One region of the Neptunomonas phycophila genome, then DNA from elsewhere that is predicted to be linked to it. Evidence: predicted binding sites of a transcription regulator. Region 1 holds the regulator's gene; each other region holds the start of a gene.
What was found. The regulator sigma-54, encoded in region 1, starts transcription at its own class of promoters, with help from an activator protein. The targets are predictions, from matches to a motif close to TGGCACNNNNNTTGCTNT.
Positions count from the first base shown of each region.

Region 1 (4,987 bases):
GCCTTGAGTTTTTACAGTAAGTTCGGTGCCTCGACTTGCGGCAAGCATCATAACAGACATGATACTTTTCCCATCCACTTCTCGGTCATCTTTTTCTAGGCGGACGTCGCACGAAAAGCGCGAGGTTGTGTTGATGAGCTTGGCGGCTGCGCGGGCGTGTAAGCCGAGCTTATTTATTATTGTGATTTTCTTTTCTAGCATGCGCTTATTCCTGATCTTAAACTGGCACTTAGTGCAGTTCTCGGTGGCGTATGTTCACCGTATCCATGAGTGATTTAAAATAGCCCGTTAGCTTCTCCGCAAGAAAAACGGACCGGTGCTGGCCGCCGGTGCAGCCAATACCTACCGTGACATAACTGCGGTTATTGTTGGAAAACTCAGGCAACCACTTTTCAATGTAACCGCGAATATCCTGGTACATTTCATCGACCAGAGCCTCGTTGCTTAAAAAGTCGATGACAGGCTTGTCCTTGCCCGTAAATTTACGTAATTCAGGAAGCCAATAAGGGTTTGGCAGTACACGGACATCAAATACCATATCGACATCCATTGGAACGCCATGTTTAAAGCCAAACGACTCAAATTGCAGTGATAACGTTTGCTGTTTGCGCTCTGCTACACGTAATTTAATCGTGTCACGGAGGTCGTATAGTGACATATGTGTAGTATCGATTCGTATATCAGCAATTTCGGCGATCGGCTCAAGGAGCTTTTTTTCGTACTCAATTGAGTCAGTTAATCCACTAAACAATTCTGACATCGGATGTCGGCGTCTAGTTGAGCTGTAACGGTTGAGTAAGCTTTCAAGTGACGCGTTAATAAACACGAGCTCGGCGTTAATGTCGCTGTGTTCGTTAAAATCACGCCAGATCTCGGGGAGCCGCTCTAAATTACTCGATAAGTTACGAGCATCGATACAAACGGCTATTTTTTTGAATTGAGCATCGGCTTCTAGATGCTTAATTAAATCCGGCAATAGCATAGCCGGTAAGTTATCAATGCAATAAAAACCAACATCTTCCAATGCCTGCAGGGCTGAGCTTTTTCCTGAGCCGGACATCCCGCTAATGATTACCAATTTCATGAGAGCTCTCTTATTGCATTAGGCTGATGTCACTTTATTGGAATAAGCGCGTCGCTGTAGCCAATAGGTTTTCATTGCTGTCGGCTTTTCGAAGGGCGACACGGCATTCATCTTGGCTAAAGACTTCTGCTAATTTTGCTAAAGTGCCGAGGTGCTCATCACATGCCGCTTCAGGGACTAGCAAAAAGAACAGTAAATCTACAGGACGGCTGTCGATAGCATCAAAATCGATAGGCTCTGCTAAGTGAATCAGCGCTCCTATCGGTGCTTCGATACCCGCTAATCGGCAATGGGGTATAGCAACCCCTTCACCGATGCCGGTACTGCCCAGCCTTTCTCTGCCAATTAGGCCGGTGAAGATAAGTTCGTGTGTGACTTCTTCACCGACTGATTCAGCAATGAGTTTGCTTGCCATTTCTAGCACGCGCTTTTTGCTGCCGCCCTCTACTGCTTGTAGAGTGCGGCTAGGTGTTAACAGAGAAATTATGGGCATATGACTTCAATTAGTTATTAGAAGGTTATTTATGGCTCTTGAGCTTTTCTTTATGTTTGATGATTTGACGGTCTAGCTTATCCGTCAGGGCATCAATGGCCGCATACATATCCGGCTGCTCACTGGTTGCAAATATTTCGCCTCCAGCAATATGCATGTCAGCTTCGGCAATTTGCCGCTGTTTATCAACACTCAAGGTCACTTGTACGTTAGTGATGTTATCGAAATGGCGTTCTAGCTTGTCAAACTTAGTGTGTACATACTCGGACAGTGCTTCAGTCAGTTCTACATGGTGACCTGTGATATTGATCTGCATAGATTGTCTCCTTAGCACGACTCTTCAGTCGTATGCGTATCGTTATTAAACCAGACGCTTGCGTTCATTAGAAGGAGCGATTCCCATCGCTTCGCGATATTTGGCGATCGTCCTTCGAGCGACCTGGATTCCTTCTTCATCGAGAAGTTGAGCAATTTTACTATCACTTAAAGGTTTAGCAGGGTTTTCGGCAGCTATCAGTTTTTTTATGACCGCTCGTATGGCTGTTGATGAGGCTGCGCCACCATCGCTGGTGTTGACATGGCTTGAAAAGAAGTACTTTAGCTCAAATATTCCGCGAGGTGTGTGCATGAATTTTTGTGTCGTCACACGTGAGATAGTGGATTCGTGCATCTCAACTGCTTCGGCAATGTCATGTAACACCATGGGCTTCATAGCTTCTTCACCATGCTCAAGAAAATCTACTTGCCTTTCGATAATTTGACTTGAAACTTTTAGCAGAGTTTCATTTCGGCTGAGTAGACTCTTAATAAACCAGCGTGCTTCCTGTAAATGGTTTTTTAAATAGGTGTTATCCGCGCTGGAGTCCGCTCGGCGAATCAAATCAGCATACTGAGTGTTGATCCGTAAATTAGGTGAAGCTTCAGAATTCAAGCGCACGGTCCAAACACCTTTGAGCTTTTCCACAAAAACATCTGGAATCACATATTCAGCTTTTGAAGGTGAAATCATTGCTCCCGGCTGCGGGTTTAGCGTTTGAATGAGTTCAATAATAGCCTGTAATTGTGGTTCTTTGATGCGTAGCTTGCGCATCAATTGTTTGTAATCATGGTTACCCAGTAAGTGGATATAATGTTGGCACAAGTTCAATGTTTGCGCTAACAAAGGAGGCGGCTCAGGTAATTGTTTTAATTGTATGCACAGGCATTCACCTAAGTCGCGGGCCGCTACACCGGGCGGATCAAACTGCTGTACGCGATGCAATACGGCTTCGAACTCTTCCAGTTCTGCTTCTTGGAAGCGTTCTGGTTCTTGGCGTTTAAAGTCTTCAAGCAGCTCTTCAATGTTAAGGCGTAAATAGCCTTCGTTGTCGATCGCATCGATAATGGCTTCAGCAACTAAACGGTCGTCTGCGGACATCCTTGTTAGGTTAAGTTGCCATAGCAAATGGTCTTGGAGACTCTCCTCGGCACTATCATTCGATTCAAAAAAGCTGTCATCGTCACGATTACTTGTGCTCGATGTGTTGCTGCTAGTTTGGTAAGTGTCGTCCCAAGATGAATCGGTTGATAACTCACTGGGGATGTCATCGTTCCACTTGTCGTCAAAAGAGTCGGGTTCTTGGTCGTCAGATTGTGTCGATTCTTGTGTTGTTTGCGCCGTGTATTCCGATGGGGTTTGATCTGAATTGCTAGGCTGCTCGCTCTGTGTAGAGTTGTCCTGCGGAGCCGCATTGTCTTCACTGTCTTCATTAGTTTCCAGCATGGGATTGCTGTCTAATGCAGATTGAATCTCCTGCTGTAGATCAAGTGTCGATAATTGCAGTAAGCGAATTGCTTGCTGTAATTGTGGGGTCATCGTGAGATGTTGCCCCATTTTTAACTGTAATGACTGCTTCATAAATTACAAGTAGACTCCAGAAAACACGAGGTGTTGCTTATAGTCGAAACGATTCGCCGAGGTAAGCAGCACGAACTTTTTCATTTGCCAGTATATCGCTTGGCTCGCCTTCAGCTAGGATAACACCTTCACTGACTATGTAGGCTTTCTCACAAATGTCTAGTGTTTCTCTGACATTGTGGTCCGTTATTAAGACTCCAATACCTTTTGATTGTAGGTGTTTTATCGTCTTTTTAATATCATTTACAGAGATTGGGTCAACCCCTGCAAAGGGTTCGTCTAACAAAATAAAAGCGGGCTCGGAGGCTAGGGCACGCGCTATTTCGACTCGGCGTCGTTCTCCACCAGACAAGCTCATACCTAGACTATTTCGTATGTGCGTAATGTGAAACTCTTCTAACAACTCTTCCATTTTGGCTTTTTGTTGATCAACTGATAGCTCTTTTCGCATTTCTAAAATGCCAAGTAAGTTATCTTCAACACTGAGCTTTCGAAAAATAGATGCTTCTTGAGGTAAGTAACCAATTCCTTTGCGTGCGCGTTGGTGCATAGCCAAAGGGGTAATCGTTTCTTCGTTGATAGCTATTGAGCCGTTATCAGCTTTGACCAAGCCCACAATCATGTAAAAGCAGGTAGTTTTACCGGCACCATTGGGACCCAGAAGTCCTACGATTTCACCGCTATTGACCGAGAGGGATACATCGCGAACGACATTACGTTTTTTGTATGATTTTGCTAAGTTGCGAGCGTGTAAAGTGCTATCCGGCGTCATCATATTATTTCGCTTTTGGTTGGATAATCATTTGTACGCGCTGTCCTGAGTTGCCTTCACCGCTATAGGCATTAACGAGAGACTTTTCCATCTGATAAACAATGCGTTCGCCGCTGAATTGGTTCTTGTCTTGTTCTACGCGAGCGTTGCCGGTGATCGTGATGGTTTGTTTATCAACTTGATACTCTAAACGTTGACCAAACGCGTCGGTAATAGCTTGGTTTGCTGATGCTTGTTGGCTAAAGCTTGCTGGGCTACCCGTGGCGACAATGCGGTTTACGTCATTATTTTTCTGATAAAGGTTAACCTTAGCGGCTTTTATTTTCATAGTACCCTGGGTAATAAGCACGTTGCCCGTATAGGTAGTAATTCCGCTATTTTCATCAATCTGAGCGCTATTAGCGGCGATATGGATAGGCTTCTTGCGGTCGTCAGGTAACGCAAAGGCAAGCTGGGTAGCGAATAGGCATGTGCAAGCCAACAGGGATAGTTGTTTAAGGTTCGACATAAAAAGTGCCTTTTACGTCCGATAGTAAATCGGAGGTCCGCGAATTAATGTTGATCGTCATGCCAGTTGCTGTCGTTTCAAACTGTTGGTTTGTTATTTTGACGGGTAGGTCTGTGCTCGCGATACCACTGCGGCGGTCAAAATTTAACGACGACGTGGTTAGTAAACTGGCATCGGGCATGTTGGGATTATGCGTGACGCGTACGTCTTCATCAAGCGTCATGCGGTCTTCA
Region 1 covers NZ_MRCI01000001.1:2,397,672-2,402,658, reverse strand. The annotation lists gene BS617_RS10920 (HPr family phosphocarrier protein) at 1-201, opposite strand, end outside; gene rapZ (RNase adapter RapZ) at 230-1,084, opposite strand; gene ptsN (PTS IIA-like nitrogen regulatory protein PtsN) at 1,119-1,577, opposite strand; gene hpf (ribosome hibernation promoting factor) at 1,603-1,893, opposite strand; gene BS617_RS10900 (RNA polymerase factor sigma-54) at 1,939-3,474, opposite strand; gene lptB (LPS export ABC transporter ATP-binding protein) at 3,512-4,249, opposite strand; gene lptA (lipopolysaccharide transport periplasmic protein LptA) at 4,251-4,754, opposite strand; gene lptC (LPS export ABC transporter periplasmic protein LptC) at 4,741-4,987, opposite strand, start outside.

Region 2 (4,987 bases), 2.0 Mb from region 1:
TTACTAAAGCTAGCCACCATCTCGCCGTTTTCAGAGAAAGCCACGCCAATCAGGTCTCCTTTGGGATAACCATCTTGCGAAGAGCTTTTAACGATTGAGTCGGATGCAAACTGACTAGAGCCTGTAATATCAAGCTGCACACCCACTAACGAGTCTACATCACTATCAAGCAGCGTATCATTAGGGTTAGCTGGGTCTGCACCTAGAATGGTAATGTTAGGTGCTGTGCCGCCATCAGGAACTTCTTCACCGTTCACTTCGGCTAACTTACCAGTCGTAGAGTTAAACTTGATAACAATAGGGCCTACTTCTGTTTTATCCGTCAAGAAACCACTCTCACCTGGATCTACAACCTTACCCAAGTTCAATTGTTGCTCATCATTTAGATAAGCATACATACGATAAGCGCCTTGGAATGAGTTATCCCCCTGAACAACAGCTATATCTACGTTACCGGGTGTTGTTTCAACAAAAGGACTGTTAGTACCACCTGAAATGGCGAGTAAATCGACGTTACCAGCAACGGCTTCCCAAGTAATATCGATCTCACCTGTGGCTTCATTAAACTCAACAGATTCAATATCAGGGTTATTGTCGATAATCTCTTGCTGAGCATCTTCAATAGCTAGCCCCACGTCCTCTAACGTCATACCTGTATCAAATTCAAGAGACACACCACCAATGGCAACCGTAGTGGCATTGTCTAACGTGTCATCACCAACCGACGCATTATAAGAGAACAACGAAGAATCAATCGTAAAAGTTTGAACCTCGTTCGCCGCGCGTGTACTTGGCACACCGTCATCTAAATTAGCTACCGGGTATTCAGAACCACTAGTATCACTGATCACCACATCGCCAGCACTGGTAGAGTCAGCTTTTAATTCAAAAGTAAGCGTGCCAGCTGAAAGGGATAAGGTATCTAAATCAATCCGTGGATCAGCCGCTTCCAACGCATCTTCTTCGGCGGTCGTTAACGGAGTGCTAGTCGATGTAATAGTCACACCTGAGATTGTTAAATCTTCACCAGCAGGTAGGCCTGACACATCAAACTGGAACTGCTCACGAACAGCCGCTTGCTCAACAAAGTAATAACGGATTGAGTTTGCATTACCTAAGCTATCGAATGTCTCTACCGTGGTAGAATATGAGTAAGAGCTAGCGTTTGTTTTATCAAATGAGCGCGCTAACAACTCAGCATCTTTTGCCGAATCGATGTTAAATGCCAAGTCAATAGACTCTGTGGCATGTGGTGAGCTCTCTTTTTGGGTTACCGCTAAGTTTTGCAACGGTAGCTGATTACCCAACTCGTCTAAGCCATAACCCTGTAGGTATTTGCCTGTTTTAGAAACAATATAGCCTTCGCTGTCTAGTTCAAATGCACCAGCACGTGTATAGGTCGTACCGCCCTGCCCATCATCCAACTGAAAAAAGCCTGAACCGTTAATGGCTAAATCTAGGTTGTTGTTGGTAAATTCGATGGTGCCCGCACTGTAGTCGGTAGCGATATCCATCACTGTTACACCAGAGCCTGCGGTATTCACCGTGCCTGCCCCAACGACAGCGGTAGCGTAAATATCACCAAACTCTACACGCGATGCTTTAAAGCCTGTTGTACTTGAGTTTGCAATGTTGTTACCGGCGACATCCAGGTCGGTGGTTGCTGCTTTGATACCCGTAACTGCTGTATTAAAACCTGCCATAATAGTGCCCTCTTACCTTTATGTCTTAACCGATCTGTAAAATATCGCTAGTGCTGTATGCACCGGCATCGGTATTTACTTTCATACCAATACCGTTTTGTCCCAGCGTAACGCTGTTCACAGTATGGCCTATATAACTGTCTATATTTTCTGTAGTGCCATCAGATGATGATTTTTGAATCACAACCGAGTAGTTACCTGCTGCGTTTTCACCACCTTGCCACTCAAATGAATGATCTCCTGTTGCTAAAGCACCTTCAGACCAGCTATCGACTAGGCTTCCTGCCGAGTCATAAATAGAGACCTGCACATTAGAGGCACTCGTATCGAGCGTGAACGCCCCTTCAATACTTCCACCAGCGGATAAGCTCGCTTTGTCGGTTGCAACAAACGCTTGCTGACCTACCATCGATGATGCCTGCAACGCCGCCTGGCTCGTCATCATTTCTGAGCTAAGTTCGGTCATGGTTGACGTTAGCTCAGTAATGCTTTCAACCATCGTCATATTAGATATCTGCTGCATGAAATCAGCGGTATCTGCCGGGCTGGTTGGATCCTGATTTTGCAATTGCGCAATCATCAGCTCCATAAACATCTGACTATCAGATTCACTCTGCGTGGTAGATGTAGAGCTAGACGAATTTGCCGCATTAATCTGCTCAAATATCGATGTAGCTGTAGTACCAGTAATATCAGCCATAATCGTTGCCCGCCTCTAATTATTGACCAATCGTGAGAACACGTTGGACCATCTGTTTTGCTGTATTCATAATTTCGGTATTCACTTGGAATGCGCGCGAAGCAGAAATCATGTCCGCCATTTCTTCAACCACATTCACATTAGGGTAATGCACATAGCCATCTGCATCCGCCATTGGGTGAGACGGGTTATATTCTGTACGTAAAGGGGCTTCACTTTCGACGATACCAACAACTTGAACACCCTGACCTGGAAGCAAACCCGCATCGGAATCCGTCATTTGCTCCAACGTGGGTTCTTGCAATTTAAAAACAGGCTTGCGTGCTCGATATGTCTCTTCAACGCTTGAACTAACGCTGTCTGCATTTGCCATATTGCTAGCGGTTGTATTTAAGCGAACTGTTTGTGCGCTCATGGCTGAACCAGCGATATTAAAAATATTAGTAAGTGACATAATTATTCGCCTTTAATCGCTGTTACCAGCCCTTTAAATTTTCTGTTTAGCAAATCAAACGATGTTTGAAAGCCTAAAGAATTTTCTGTGTAACGTGCCATTTCTTCTTGTATATCCACCGTATTTCCATCAACGGCTGGCTGCATCGGTGTTCGATACATTAACTCGGCTGCAAAATCAGGATTGATTAATCCCGTTTGATGCCCCGCATCAGTCTTAGATAAAGTTAACGGCGTATTCACACTCATCTCGCCTGCAAGTGTCGCGTGAAAATCGACATCCCTGGCTTGAAAATTAGGGGTTTCTGCATTGGCAATATTGTTAGCCAAGATTTCCGCACGCTTAGAGCGCAGCTGTAGCGCCTCTTCATGCAAACCTAATGCTTTATCAAAATTAATTGCCATATTGCCCCCTAATAAACTCTATCTTGATAAAAGCAAACACCATGCCAAAAAATCAATACATTGTTTTTAAAGGGATTTATAGAAAAAGGGATGATTTACAGGGGAAGAGTGAGCGGTAAGCGGCAAAGGTATGCCGCTTGTTGCCGCCTAGGACCAGCGGAGGAATATAGTAACAGTAAAAATCAAATTGCTTGGTAAATAATACCCGGACGACAATGAATCATCGTGTAACAGTCACTTAACCCAGAAAGCGATTCGGATGCTCCCAAAACAAGATAGCCACCAGGTGCAAGCTGCTTATGCATTTTACGCAAAATTTGCGTTTTAAGTTCAGATGAAAAATAAATCAGAACGTTACGGCAAAAGATAATATCAAACTGACCTAGAGTGCCGTATTGATCTAATAAATTGAAACTTTGAAAGCGTACACGCGACTTGATGCTCGGATTGATGACCCAGCTACCGCGTTCGGTGGCTTTGAAGTGGCGTTGAAGTCTTTCTTTATCCAACCCTCGACCCAAAGCCAGCATCTCATACTCACCAGAACGAGCTTGCTGCAACACATTGGTAGAAATATCAGTGGCTAAAATTTCTTCACCCGCCGAGAAGCTACCAGGGTTTGCCTGTTTAAACTCATCAATAATCATGCTCATAGAATACGGCTCTTGCCCAGTTGAGCACGCCGCAGACCAAATGCGTAAACGCTGAGCACGTTTTTTATCACGCATTTCGGGCAATAACTGCCTTTTCAATATGTCATAAGGGTGGGTATCACGAAACCATAAAGTTTCGTTGGTGGTCATGGCATCAATGACCTGTTCTTTAAGGCGGCTTTGACCCGGCCGTTTAAGCTGCCCAATAAGCTCTTTCAAGTTTGTGTATGCACACTCTTGCATTATCTTATTTAGGCGGCTTTGAACCAGATATTGCTTGTGATCAGCCAATAATATTCCGCAATTATCCTCTAAATATTTACTGAATAAAACAAACTCATCCTGCAATATCTTGAAGCTACTTGACTGATCGAACATATCCATATCCTGTTATCGACGACTCTCGATTTTTCGGATTCTATCAACGACTACTCCAGCAAGATCATCCGGATTAAATTTAGCTAGGAAACCATCGGCGCCTACCTTTTTAACCATCGACACGTTAAAACCGCCGCTCAATGAGGAGTGTAGAACGATATGCATTTTATCCATTCGCGTATCTTCTCTGATCATAGCAGCCAGTGTATAACCATCCATTTCTGGCATTTCGATATCTGAAATCATCATCAAAAAGTGCTGCGTTACATCGACGCCCTTATCGGTGAGATCATTCAACATATTCCATGCAGCACGTCCATTGTTGCACGTAGTTACCTTAATCCCAAGGTCTTCTAAACTGCGTTGCATTTGATTACGAGCCACACTCGAATCATCCACACACAGAATGTGATATTCACTTGCCTTCGTTTTAACTTCTTTTGTGGCTATTTCTTCACTTACGTTTGTACGCATTGGGTACAGGTCAGCTAGAATTTGCTCCACATCTAAGATTTCAATCAGCTTTCCATCGTGCTCAAATACGGCAGTTAAATAGTTTTCAACACCTATTTCAGCTGGCGGCGCCATTATCTGATCCCAGTGAGTGTTCAAAATTCTATCTACCTTTCTAACCAAGAAAGCCAACGTCCGCTTGTTGTATTCAGCAACAATTAGAAAGCAACGTTGTAGCTCTT
Region 2 covers NZ_MRCI01000001.1:434,186-439,172, reverse strand. The annotation lists gene BS617_RS02030 (flagellar hook protein FlgE) at 1-1,703, opposite strand, end outside; gene BS617_RS02025 (flagellar hook assembly protein FlgD) at 1,729-2,403, opposite strand; gene flgC (flagellar basal body rod protein FlgC) at 2,423-2,857, opposite strand; gene flgB (flagellar basal body rod protein FlgB) at 2,860-3,261, opposite strand; gene BS617_RS02010 (CheR family methyltransferase) at 3,444-4,292, opposite strand; gene BS617_RS02005 (chemotaxis protein CheV) at 4,305-4,987, opposite strand, start outside.
Region 2: the regulator sigma-54 is predicted to act here: its motif matches at 3,291-3,308, upstream of flgB (flagellar basal body rod protein FlgB).

Region 3 (4,987 bases), 2.1 Mb from region 1:
TTTGCTCTCACTTGAAGATAAAACTGTTAGTAGTGATTTTATGCAGCGGGGAATCCAGCTATTGGTTGATGGCCATGACCCAGAGGTGGTTAAAGCACTCCTAAATAAAGAGATGAAGCTGTCGGCTGAACGCCATGAATCCGGAATAGATATCTTTAAAGCTATGGGTGATGTTGCTCCTGCGATGGGAATGATTGGTACTCTCGTAGGTTTGGTACAGATGTTATCGAATATGAGTGACCCTAAATCGATCGGTCCTGCGATGGCGGTTGCTTTGTTAACAACGCTTTATGGAGCCATGATAGCGACCATGGTGGCATTGCCCATCGCTGACAAGTTAACGGTTCGAAATAACGAAGAGGCGCTGAATCAATCATTGGTTATTGATGGACTATTAGCTATTCAGGCAGGTCAAAACCCTCGGGTCATTGAGCAAATGCTACGTAATTACTTGCCTGAGAAGAAGCGTCCAGCGGCAGGGGATTAGGAGTAGATCATGAGTGATGATGCTGAACAAGAATGTCCTCCCTGTGCGGCCGGTCTTCCCGGGTGGGTCGCTACTTTTGCGGACTTAATGTCTTTGTTAATGTGTTTTTTCGTACTTTTATTATCTTTTTCTGAAATGGATGTTTTAAAGTTTAAGCAACTCGCAGGATCAATGCGTGAGGCTTTTGGTGTTCAAAACCAAATTAAGGTTGAAGATATCCCCAAAGGCACATCGATAATTGCCCAAGAGTTTAGCCCTGGTAGGCCAGAACCAACACCGTTAAATGAAGTACGGCAAATGACCGTCAACAATAATATGAATACCTTGGATATTCGATCGGTTGAAGGCGATTCAGAGACTAAGGATAAGCAAGACGGTGAAGCAGAACTGATGCAGCAGCTAGAGCAACAAATGGAGGAAGAGGCTCGAGAGCAGGCTGTGCAATTTGCGCAAGCATTGGCTCAAGAAATAGGTGATGGTGCTGTTGAAGTAGAAACCGATCAAACAAAAGTCATTATACGGGTTCAAGAAAAAGGCTCGTTTTCTTCAGGGTCGGCCGAGTTGAAGTTTGAGTATATACCTGTGATGGCAAAAATTCGTGATGTATTACTGGATGTGCCTGGCAATGTTTCGATTGAAGGGCACACGGATAATATCCCTTATTCCGGCCGTGCGTTTTTCTCGAATTGGGATCTGTCGGCCGCCAGGGCTTTAGCGGTTGCAAATGAGCTTTTTGATGATGAGAGAATAGATCAGACTAAGTATCAAATTATTGGGCATGCGGATACAAAGCCTTTGGTGCCTAATAATACGGCTGAAAACAGAGCGACTAATCGTCGAGTAGAAATTGTGATTCAACGAGGCAGAGATAAAGAGCTATTAGAAAAAATACAGGCGAGGGGGTTAGGCGATAGTGAAGGAGAAGGTTTGGCGCCGGAGGATATTTTTTAGTTTTTGTTACTCTTTAATGGTTTAAAAAAAGCCGATGGTTTATGCCATCGGCTTTTATAATAGAACTAGCAATTATGCTGCTTTTTGCTTGCGACGACGCATACCAGCCCCAGCGACTAAAGCGCCTAAGCCGAGAAGTGCAAGTGATGAAGGCTCAGGAACAGTAACCGAGTCACCACGTAATTCACCAGTACCGCGAAGCGCTAAGCCAACACCAAAGTTGGCAAAGGCGTCGCTAGGCTGGAAGCTTGAAGAGAAAGAGAAGTCAGCAGTTACAGTAGAACCGTCAGCTTGCTGAATATCAGTAAATGTATCGGTATCGAAATAATCAGCAGCCAAGCCACCAGTTACTTCGAAGAAACCGTCACCGCTACCGCGCTCATCTGCTTCAGGGCTTGAAATTGACCCGGCAGTTAGTGAGCCAAACAAAGTACCAGTCTCACCATAAGTAGGTTCGAAATAGCTTACGCTGGCAAGCTCTAACCATAATGTACCGTTAGTTGCAGTGCTTAGACCGCCATCGGGTGCATTTGTAAGAGTATAATCAGGTGTAGAATCTACATACATGCTTAACACACCACCAGTGAAGTAGAATTCACTGTCGAGAGGGTTTGTGTCGACTAATGTGTAATTTTTGAATTCGAAAGTTAATTCGCACGAAGGGCAAAAGCTACTAGCGTTTGGGCCAGTTAACGAGTTTAAAGACGAGATCAAACCGAAACCGGAAAGACTATCGCCAGTAACTTGTACTTGCATTTCAGTTAATGATGCTTCAGAAAAGAAGTCACTAACAGCATCTGTGTCCCAAGTTACGCCGCCTACATTAACAATATCCGCATTTGCTGCACCGCTGAGTGCAACAGCAGTCGCTGCTGTTAAGATTGTTTTTTTAAAGTCCATGTTAAAACTCCGTTTGTAAATGGGGGGTCATTCTACAGAGTAAGCTTTGCAAGCTATGTGCCTACATTCTTAATTTGTTGTTTCTAAAAGGTTTGTGGGTTTATGTGTTTTGTAATTAAAGCGCGATTGTAAATAAAGCTGACACTAAAAATAAAAGGGATAAAGTTTATTTTTTTGCTATAGTTTTACTATTAATAAAAAATACGGTGCTTCTTGTGTATCAATTTAGCGACGAAACTGCATTCTCTCGAAATATAGGTTGGTTTTCTAATTCGGAGCAAGCTTCATTAAAAAACAAACGTGTGGCTATTGCTGGATTAGGGGGAGTAGGGGGAGCCCATTTAATCACGCTTTCTCGCTTAGGGATTAGTGCATTTAATATATCAGATTTCGATATATTTGAGCTGCAAAACTTTAACCGTCAATCTGGAGCTTTTTGCTCTACTATCGATAGAAAAAAAATAGATGTAATGACGGAATTGGCACTCGATATTAATCCAAATAGTAAAATTAATAAATTTAATGAAGGTGTTAATGATTCTAACCTTGACGACTTTTTACGTGATGTAGATATTTACGTCGATTCTTTAGATTTCTTTTGTTTAGAGATACGCCGTAAAGTTTTTGCAAAGTGTAGAGAAAAGGGAATACCTGCTATTACTGCTGCACCTTTAGGGATGGGGTCTGCCTTTTTATATTTTGATCCAAATGGTATGAGCTTTGAAGAATATTTTGATTTTGGGGAAGATGAGGAAGATAACTATATTAAATTTCTGGTTGGGCTATCTCCTTCTTTAATGCAAGTTAAATATTTAATCAGTGATGGAACTGTAGATTTTACAAAAGGAAAAGGACCGTCAACTGTTATAGGTTGTGATTTATGTGCTGGCGTTGCGGGAGCTAATGCGGTAAAAATTTTACTCAACCGAGGAACGGTGTTGGCCGCTCCATATGGGTATCATGTGGACGCCTATCTAAATAGATCAAAGCGGACCTACCGCCCTTGGGGTAATAAAAATATTATACAAAAACTGGTATTCAATATCGCTAAGAAAAGAATATCAAAAAAGTAGCTGTATTCGTTAATGGTCTTCAATGCTTAGAATGCTTTCAATGTCAGGTCTTGTAGAGCGGTTAGCAGATTTTTTGGTTTTTCCAATACGTAAAATCATATAAACAAATTCTTTATCCTTTTCGAGTAGGGCGGCTCCCTCAAAGAGTAAGTGTTCAGCTTGCACATGATGCTTACTAGGCAGCGTTTTCTTCTCCAGCCTATGTAATATATCCGGTATAACATAATATGGGTGAACGCTGTATCCCGCGTTATTTAAACTAGTCCAAACGTGGCATAACTCTTCTCCAGAGCTAATGAAATCAAGTTGGCTTCCCTTCCCTCTAAGAATTAACAAAAAAGGAGAGTTTTTTAATAGAGCGATCTCTTGTGCTGCGAGTAATTTATACCCACCTATTTTATTAATAAGGGCTAAATTATCCCACTTTGATATGAATTTTAGAAAATACTTACCACCTGGCGGAAGAGCTAGAGTTTTAATGTGAAGTCCATCAGGTTGTGAGTTATCAAACTGTAAGCTGTTTTTAAGTAAAGCATGTATCTCTTTGACTTGAAAACGGATTTCAGAGGCTTTCTGGATCAGTTTTATAAGAGATGATTTATCTTTGCTTTCAAAAAGCAAAGTGGAATTTCGTGTGGATCTAGTTGTAATATCTTGAATGGCTTTCTTATCTTTTTCAGATATTTTTTTATGGTACGCACCTCTGTCCGTATGTCTCTTTTTTATAACCTGTATAGTAGATGATATTTCCTCTTTTTCAGGTGGTAACTTAGATAAAGAAATGAATGCTAGTAGATCAGAATTGTTTTCCTTGGTTGCTATATCTACACTCACTTCTAATGATAGCTCCTTGCAGCATGCTTTAATATTGTATAGGGCACACCCTAGGGCTAAATAAATGGCGGGGTCGTCTTTAGGAAATGATTTGCCAGCTACCTTTTCAGAGTTGTAAAAAATTTTGATGGCTGGCTGGTTTGTAGTCAGAGGGGTAATAGCGTAACGAAAAACTGTCGAGTTGTCAGGTGTGCATCCCAGTAGAGCCGCTTGGATGATTTTCTTAATCGTTACAATATCCATTACCCTTTCTCCTTGATGTTTAGATTATAAACATGCCTGTTACCACTATTTAGCGCTATCTAGCATAAACTGAATAGCGGCTTTCATTTCGTTATCTGAGCAATCCATGCATGTGCCCATTGGAGGCATGGCATTGATACCAGATTTAGCTGTAGCAAGTAACGCATCCATTCCTTTATCTATACGTGGTTTCCAAGCGGCAGCATCGCCAAATTTAGGCGCATTTGCAACGCCTTGTGCATGGCATACAAAGCATTTGGCATTGTAAACTTCTTCGCCTCCACGCTCGGCATGTGCAGTAAGAGGAATGAATAACAATGCGCTAACGCTAATAAAGACTTTTATCATAATGTTACCTTTATAGTTGGGGCTCACAAGTCATCTAAATAATAGAAGGAATACTCTAACTCTTAAAGGCTATTGCTGAATAGTGCGGTATAGCGTCGCAGGACTTTAGTAGGAGGGGAGTGCTAAAAGGGAGTTGAGTGCCGGATGAAAG
Region 3 covers NZ_MRCI01000001.1:272,011-276,997, forward strand. The annotation lists gene pomA (flagellar motor protein PomA) at 1-487, shown strand, start outside; gene BS617_RS01240 (flagellar motor protein MotB) at 497-1,438, shown strand; gene BS617_RS01245 (PEP-CTERM sorting domain-containing protein) at 1,511-2,338, opposite strand; gene BS617_RS01250 (ThiF family adenylyltransferase) at 2,554-3,411, shown strand; gene BS617_RS01255 (hypothetical protein) at 3,421-4,488, opposite strand; gene BS617_RS01260 (c-type cytochrome) at 4,534-4,836, opposite strand.
Region 3: the regulator sigma-54 is predicted to act here: its motif matches at 2,384-2,401, upstream of BS617_RS01245 (PEP-CTERM sorting domain-containing protein).

Region 4 (4,987 bases), on a different contig from region 1:
TAGTTCAGCTATCTTTTGGGAAGGGCTATCTTTCAGAAAGTCGATGCTGTATTTCGCCCCAAGTTCTTTTGCCAAAGCCATTTTAGAATCGCCAGTGTCTACGGCAATCACATTCATCCCCATAGCTACGGCGTATTGGATGGCTAAGTGCCCTAAGCCGCCCACACCGACAATGGCCATCCATTGACCCGGTTTTACGTCGGACACTTTGAGCGCTTTGTAGGTGGTGACGCCGGCGCAGAACAAAGGTGCCGCTTCGACATAACTGAGCCCGTCCGGAATTTTGACGGTGTAGTTGCCATCAGCTAAGCAGTATTCAGCATACCCGCCATCTACTGAATAGCCTGCGTTTTGCTGGTCTAAACAGAGGGTTTCTTTGCCTTCTAAGCAATAATCACACTGGCCACAGGCACTGTATAGCCAAGGTACGCCAACTCGATCCCCTACTTTTAAATGGGAAATCTCACTACCTACTTCTACAACTTCTCCTACACCTTCATGTCCTGGAATAAGTGGCATTTTAGGTTTGACTGGCCAATCACCATGGCAAGCGTGAAGGTCAGTATGGCACACACCGCACGCATGGATTTTGACGAGTACATCATGTGCTTTAACTGTCGGAAGAGGCATCTCTTTGATTTCTAAAGGCCCTTTAAACTCATTAACAACGGCTGCTTTCATGGGTACTCTCCTTTACTTCGTGTAAATAGAAATCGTTAAAGAATATTAGAACCGATATCAGGACGCCGTGTTTAGATCTAGATCATCATTCAAGAGCGTTTAGCGTTTGTTTAAAGCGATTAGATTTTTTGCCACATGCTTGGTGTAAGCTCTGGTTTGTCTTTATGTGTCTGTTAAAAGTGTCAGTAATTTTTACATTTAATGTTTCTTATTGGAGACTTTTTTATAAAAACTAAAGCAAAACAATGGATTGGAATATGTGGCGTAATGTTTGCTTTTAGAGACAGTAGTTATTTTAAGGAATTAGTCATGAAACTATTAGCTTACGCTGCAGTTGGTTTTTCGATGATTGCGGGGGCGGCTCAATCGGCCATCATCACAGCCGATTTAACCCCCATTGTAAACACGGCACAAACGTACTCGCAGACAATTACTTTGCCGACTAATGTCACCTTCGCTGATGTGACACTCGGGCTTATGCTTAAGGGCGACTACGATTTGAGCAGTGAGTACTTTAACTTTTATATTGATGGTACTCAGCTGTTGTCTTGGAACGCCTCTTCACCGGGTATATTTTCCACCACTATCTACCCACACTATGATTATCTGCTAATGGGTAGCCTGTCGATTAGCGATGTGCAGTGGACCAGCTTTGCCAGTGATCAAACACTTAATCTATCGTGGTCTAATGGGCCGAATGTTAACGCCTATGCTAAAGGAGGCTTAGATTTCGTCTCGTATACGTTAACAGGAACACCCAGTGTGCTTGCACCCAATACAGCGACTCAGCAAGAGGTGCCGGAACCACTTTCACTCGCATTACTAGGCTTAGGTTTGGCGGCTATCGGTTACAGCCGTCGTAAAAAAGCAAACGCTTAGTGAATACGCCTGCGCTGAGGAGTGCAGGCGTATTATTGTAACGTTGTTAAAATCATATCAGTCAGTTCAGGCATGGTGTTGGCAGTAAGGCACTGAGCCGGTGTTGTGAATAAATCATCGTATCCAACATAGCGAATAAACGGTATGTGTCGTTCGTGTGCGGCTTGTTCGTCATAGTCGGCATCACCCACAAATACACGGTTCACATGTTGGCCAGTGATGGCCGCTATTTTATCGAAGTTCTCTGGTTTTCGTTCATCCCCGCCATACACGGCGACAAAGCAATCCAATAGTTGATTATTCTTTAGTGTCTCTTTAATTTCATTAACCGGCGCTGCGCTGTTGATGAATATTGCTATACCTTCTTTTTGTAATGTATAAAGCATTGAGCGAGTAGCGTCGTCTATTGTAAGAGATCGCATCCGGTCGTCTAGCGTAATCTGAAAGCGAGCTAAGAAATCATCCATACTTCCTGTTATAGATTCCGATTGAAATGTATCAAGCATCATTTGAATTTTAACGGCCCGAGGAATACCACCGGTAGACAGATGAATGCGTTTGGCTTGTGCTTGCTGTTCTTTAGTTAGTGGTATTCCAAAACAGTGGATAAAGGCATCCAGTTTGATCATCAAGCTGTCGACGATGACACCATCGAAGTCGAATATAGCGATCTTTTTCATTCTAAACAGACCTTTAGCGAGTAATTGACTAGATACGTTACCTGCTTGTTGGCCAATAAAAAAGGACGCAAAGCGCCCTTATCATGGTCATGAATAATTTACGCTAGCTTAGCTGTGATTTCAGCTACGCGCTTCCCATAGGAAACAGCGGTGTCTAAGTCCCCTTGCGGGATTTCATCGACGCTGGCGTCAGATGGTGATTGAACCAGCAGGCCAACCGAGCCGCCTAGGTTGTTTAGGTCTTTACGGGTTGCATCTTTAGAGTTGCTTGGCAATAAGCCTAAGCTCACCCAAATACCGCCGTGTTGTGAGGCTAGTGTTTGTAACGCGATTAATGAAACTTGTTTGTCGCCGTTGAAGCTAGCGCTGTTGGTAAAACCACCAAAGACTTTATCTTTCCAGCCTTGGGTGAACCAAATTTTGGAGGTGGCTTCTGCAAACTTTTTAAACTGCCAGCTCGGGCTACCCATATAAGTTGGGGAGCCCCAAATGATAGCGTCGGCGGCATTAAGCTCGTCCCATGCGCTCTCGGGGATGTCGCCGTGTTCGTCGATAGCGATAAGCGATGCATTAGCACCTTCAGCTACTTTTTCAGCTACCACTTTGGTGTGGCCATACCCTGAATGATAAACAACTATTATTTGAGCCATAATGTTTCCCTTACTAAGGATTGAGTGGACATTCGTTTCTAACGCTCTACTTGAGTCATATTTGTTTTAACCGATGAGGCTAGGCAAAGTTCCGTTTTATTATTTGCTCTGTGCTAATCGGATCTTACAAACTTAGAGTGACGCTTTAAGAGATTCAGTCATTGGTTTGCTATTTCTACCTATCAGCTGACTTAATTGATGGCTACTATCAAATAGAGCTCCCTTGGCAGCGCCTGCATCTGAGTCTGCCAATATATTTGCGAAGCCTTCAGGCAAACCCGCGCCAACCAATACTTTGGCAAATTCTGCTTCGGGTAAGTTTTGGTATTGGATCGTATTGCCCGTGGTCTCGCTTAGGTAATGTGCTAATTCGGCAAGCGTATAAGCGGTATCACCTGCCAGTTCATAAACTTTGCCTGCTTGATCTTGCGGCGATGCCATGACGGCGGCAGCGGCGGCGGCATAGTCTGCACGAGGTGCTGAGGCTATTTTTCCATTGCCTGCAGCACCAATGAATGCGCCATGCTCAAGAGCGGAAGGTATGCTGGCCAAGTAGTTTTCGGTGTACCAGCCATTGCGTAATAGAACAAAAGGCACGCCAGATTCGGCTAACTTTTGTTCGGTTATGACATGCTCCTGAGCTAATGCCAGCGGGGAGGTATCTGCATGCAAAAGGCTGGTGTATGCGATGAGGGTGACGCCTGAAGCGTTGGCTGCATCAATAACCGCGGAATGCTGAGCCGCTCGTTTTCCGATCTCACTGGATGAAATGAGTAAGAGCTTTTTGGCTCCGTTAAAGGCTGTGGCTAACGTTGCTGGTTGATCATAGTCTGCTTGGCGGACAACGACACCGAGATCCGCAAGGTCTTCGGCTTTTTCAGGGCTACGTACGGCGGCGATAATGCTATTTGCAGGTTGTGTTTTAAGCAGTTCATGAATGACCAAACGGCCTAGCTGGCCTGTCGCTCCGGTTACAGCAATCATAGTGTGCTCCTTTTGAATCGAAAATGATTGAATCAGTAATCAAGAAGTCGCTTGATGTAATCTATGCTAAACTCCAAACTCACTTTTAGTAAGTACGTACAAAAAGGTAAGTATGAAAAAAGATATGATCAGTCATGATGACAAGTCTAAGACGCCGCCCGACGTTGCTTATATACAGGGTGAAATAGGTATACCTTTGTCGGTGAGAATGGAGCGCGGTGATGTATTTGCAGAGCAATGCCCTTCCAGACAGGTATTGAAGCATGTAACGAGTCGTTGGGGAGTTTTAGTCTTGGTCGCATTAGCCGGAGGGACTTACCGCTTTAGTGATCTGCGCCGTAAGGTATCTGGGGTTAGCGAGAAAATGCTAGCACAGACCTTACAAGGGCTGGAGGGTGATGGCTTTGTGAAGCGCGTTTCGTATCCTGTTGTTCCGCCGCATGTTGAGTATAGTCTAACGTCGCTAGGGCTTGAGGTGAGTGGCAAGGTTGAAGCGTTGGCAGATTGGATCGAACTCAACCTCTTCGAGATTTTAGAAGCGCAGGCGAAGCATTCGCAGAACAGCCCGTGATTGGTTATAGCGATCTATCGGATGCTGCAAAAAGTTGACCTCTGGGTTATTATTTACCGTTAACTGTATAAAGATTTAGCTGACTGTCCTGACAGATTGTTATGGACGATAGAGCCATATTGAGGAAAGTAAGATGTCAGAACCCACTGCGCAAGCGACACCACAACTACCCTACCATCGCGACTTTCCGGTGGGATGGGATGAGCTGCACCGTAATTGCCGCGCTTTATCATGGCGGTTATTGGAAAAGGGCCCGTGGAAAGGCATTATAGCGATCACACGAGGCGGTTTGGTTCCTGCGGCGATTTTGGCTCGTGAATTAGATATTCGATTGATCGATACCGTGTGCGTAACCAGCTACGGTATAGCCGAGGAAGGTGCCGAGGCCATGAAGCAAGGTGAGCTGAATATTCTTAAAGGGGTTGAGGGTGATGGTGAAGGCTTCTTGCTTGTAGATGACCTAGTCGATACGGGTAAAACAGCACGTGTGGTTCGTGAGATGTTACCTAAAGCGCACTTTGCAACTATTTACGCCAAGCCTG
Region 4 covers NZ_MRCI01000003.1:75,589-80,575, reverse strand. The annotation lists gene adhP (alcohol dehydrogenase AdhP) at 1-681, opposite strand, end outside; gene BS617_RS18330 (PEP-CTERM sorting domain-containing protein) at 991-1,560, shown strand; gene BS617_RS15850 (HAD family hydrolase) at 1,593-2,240, opposite strand; gene BS617_RS15845 (flavodoxin family protein) at 2,339-2,890, opposite strand; gene BS617_RS15840 (SDR family oxidoreductase) at 3,023-3,874, opposite strand; gene BS617_RS15835 (winged helix-turn-helix transcriptional regulator) at 3,987-4,445, shown strand; gene gpt (xanthine phosphoribosyltransferase) at 4,579-4,987, shown strand, end outside.
Region 4: the regulator sigma-54 is predicted to act here: its motif matches at 942-959, upstream of BS617_RS18330 (PEP-CTERM sorting domain-containing protein).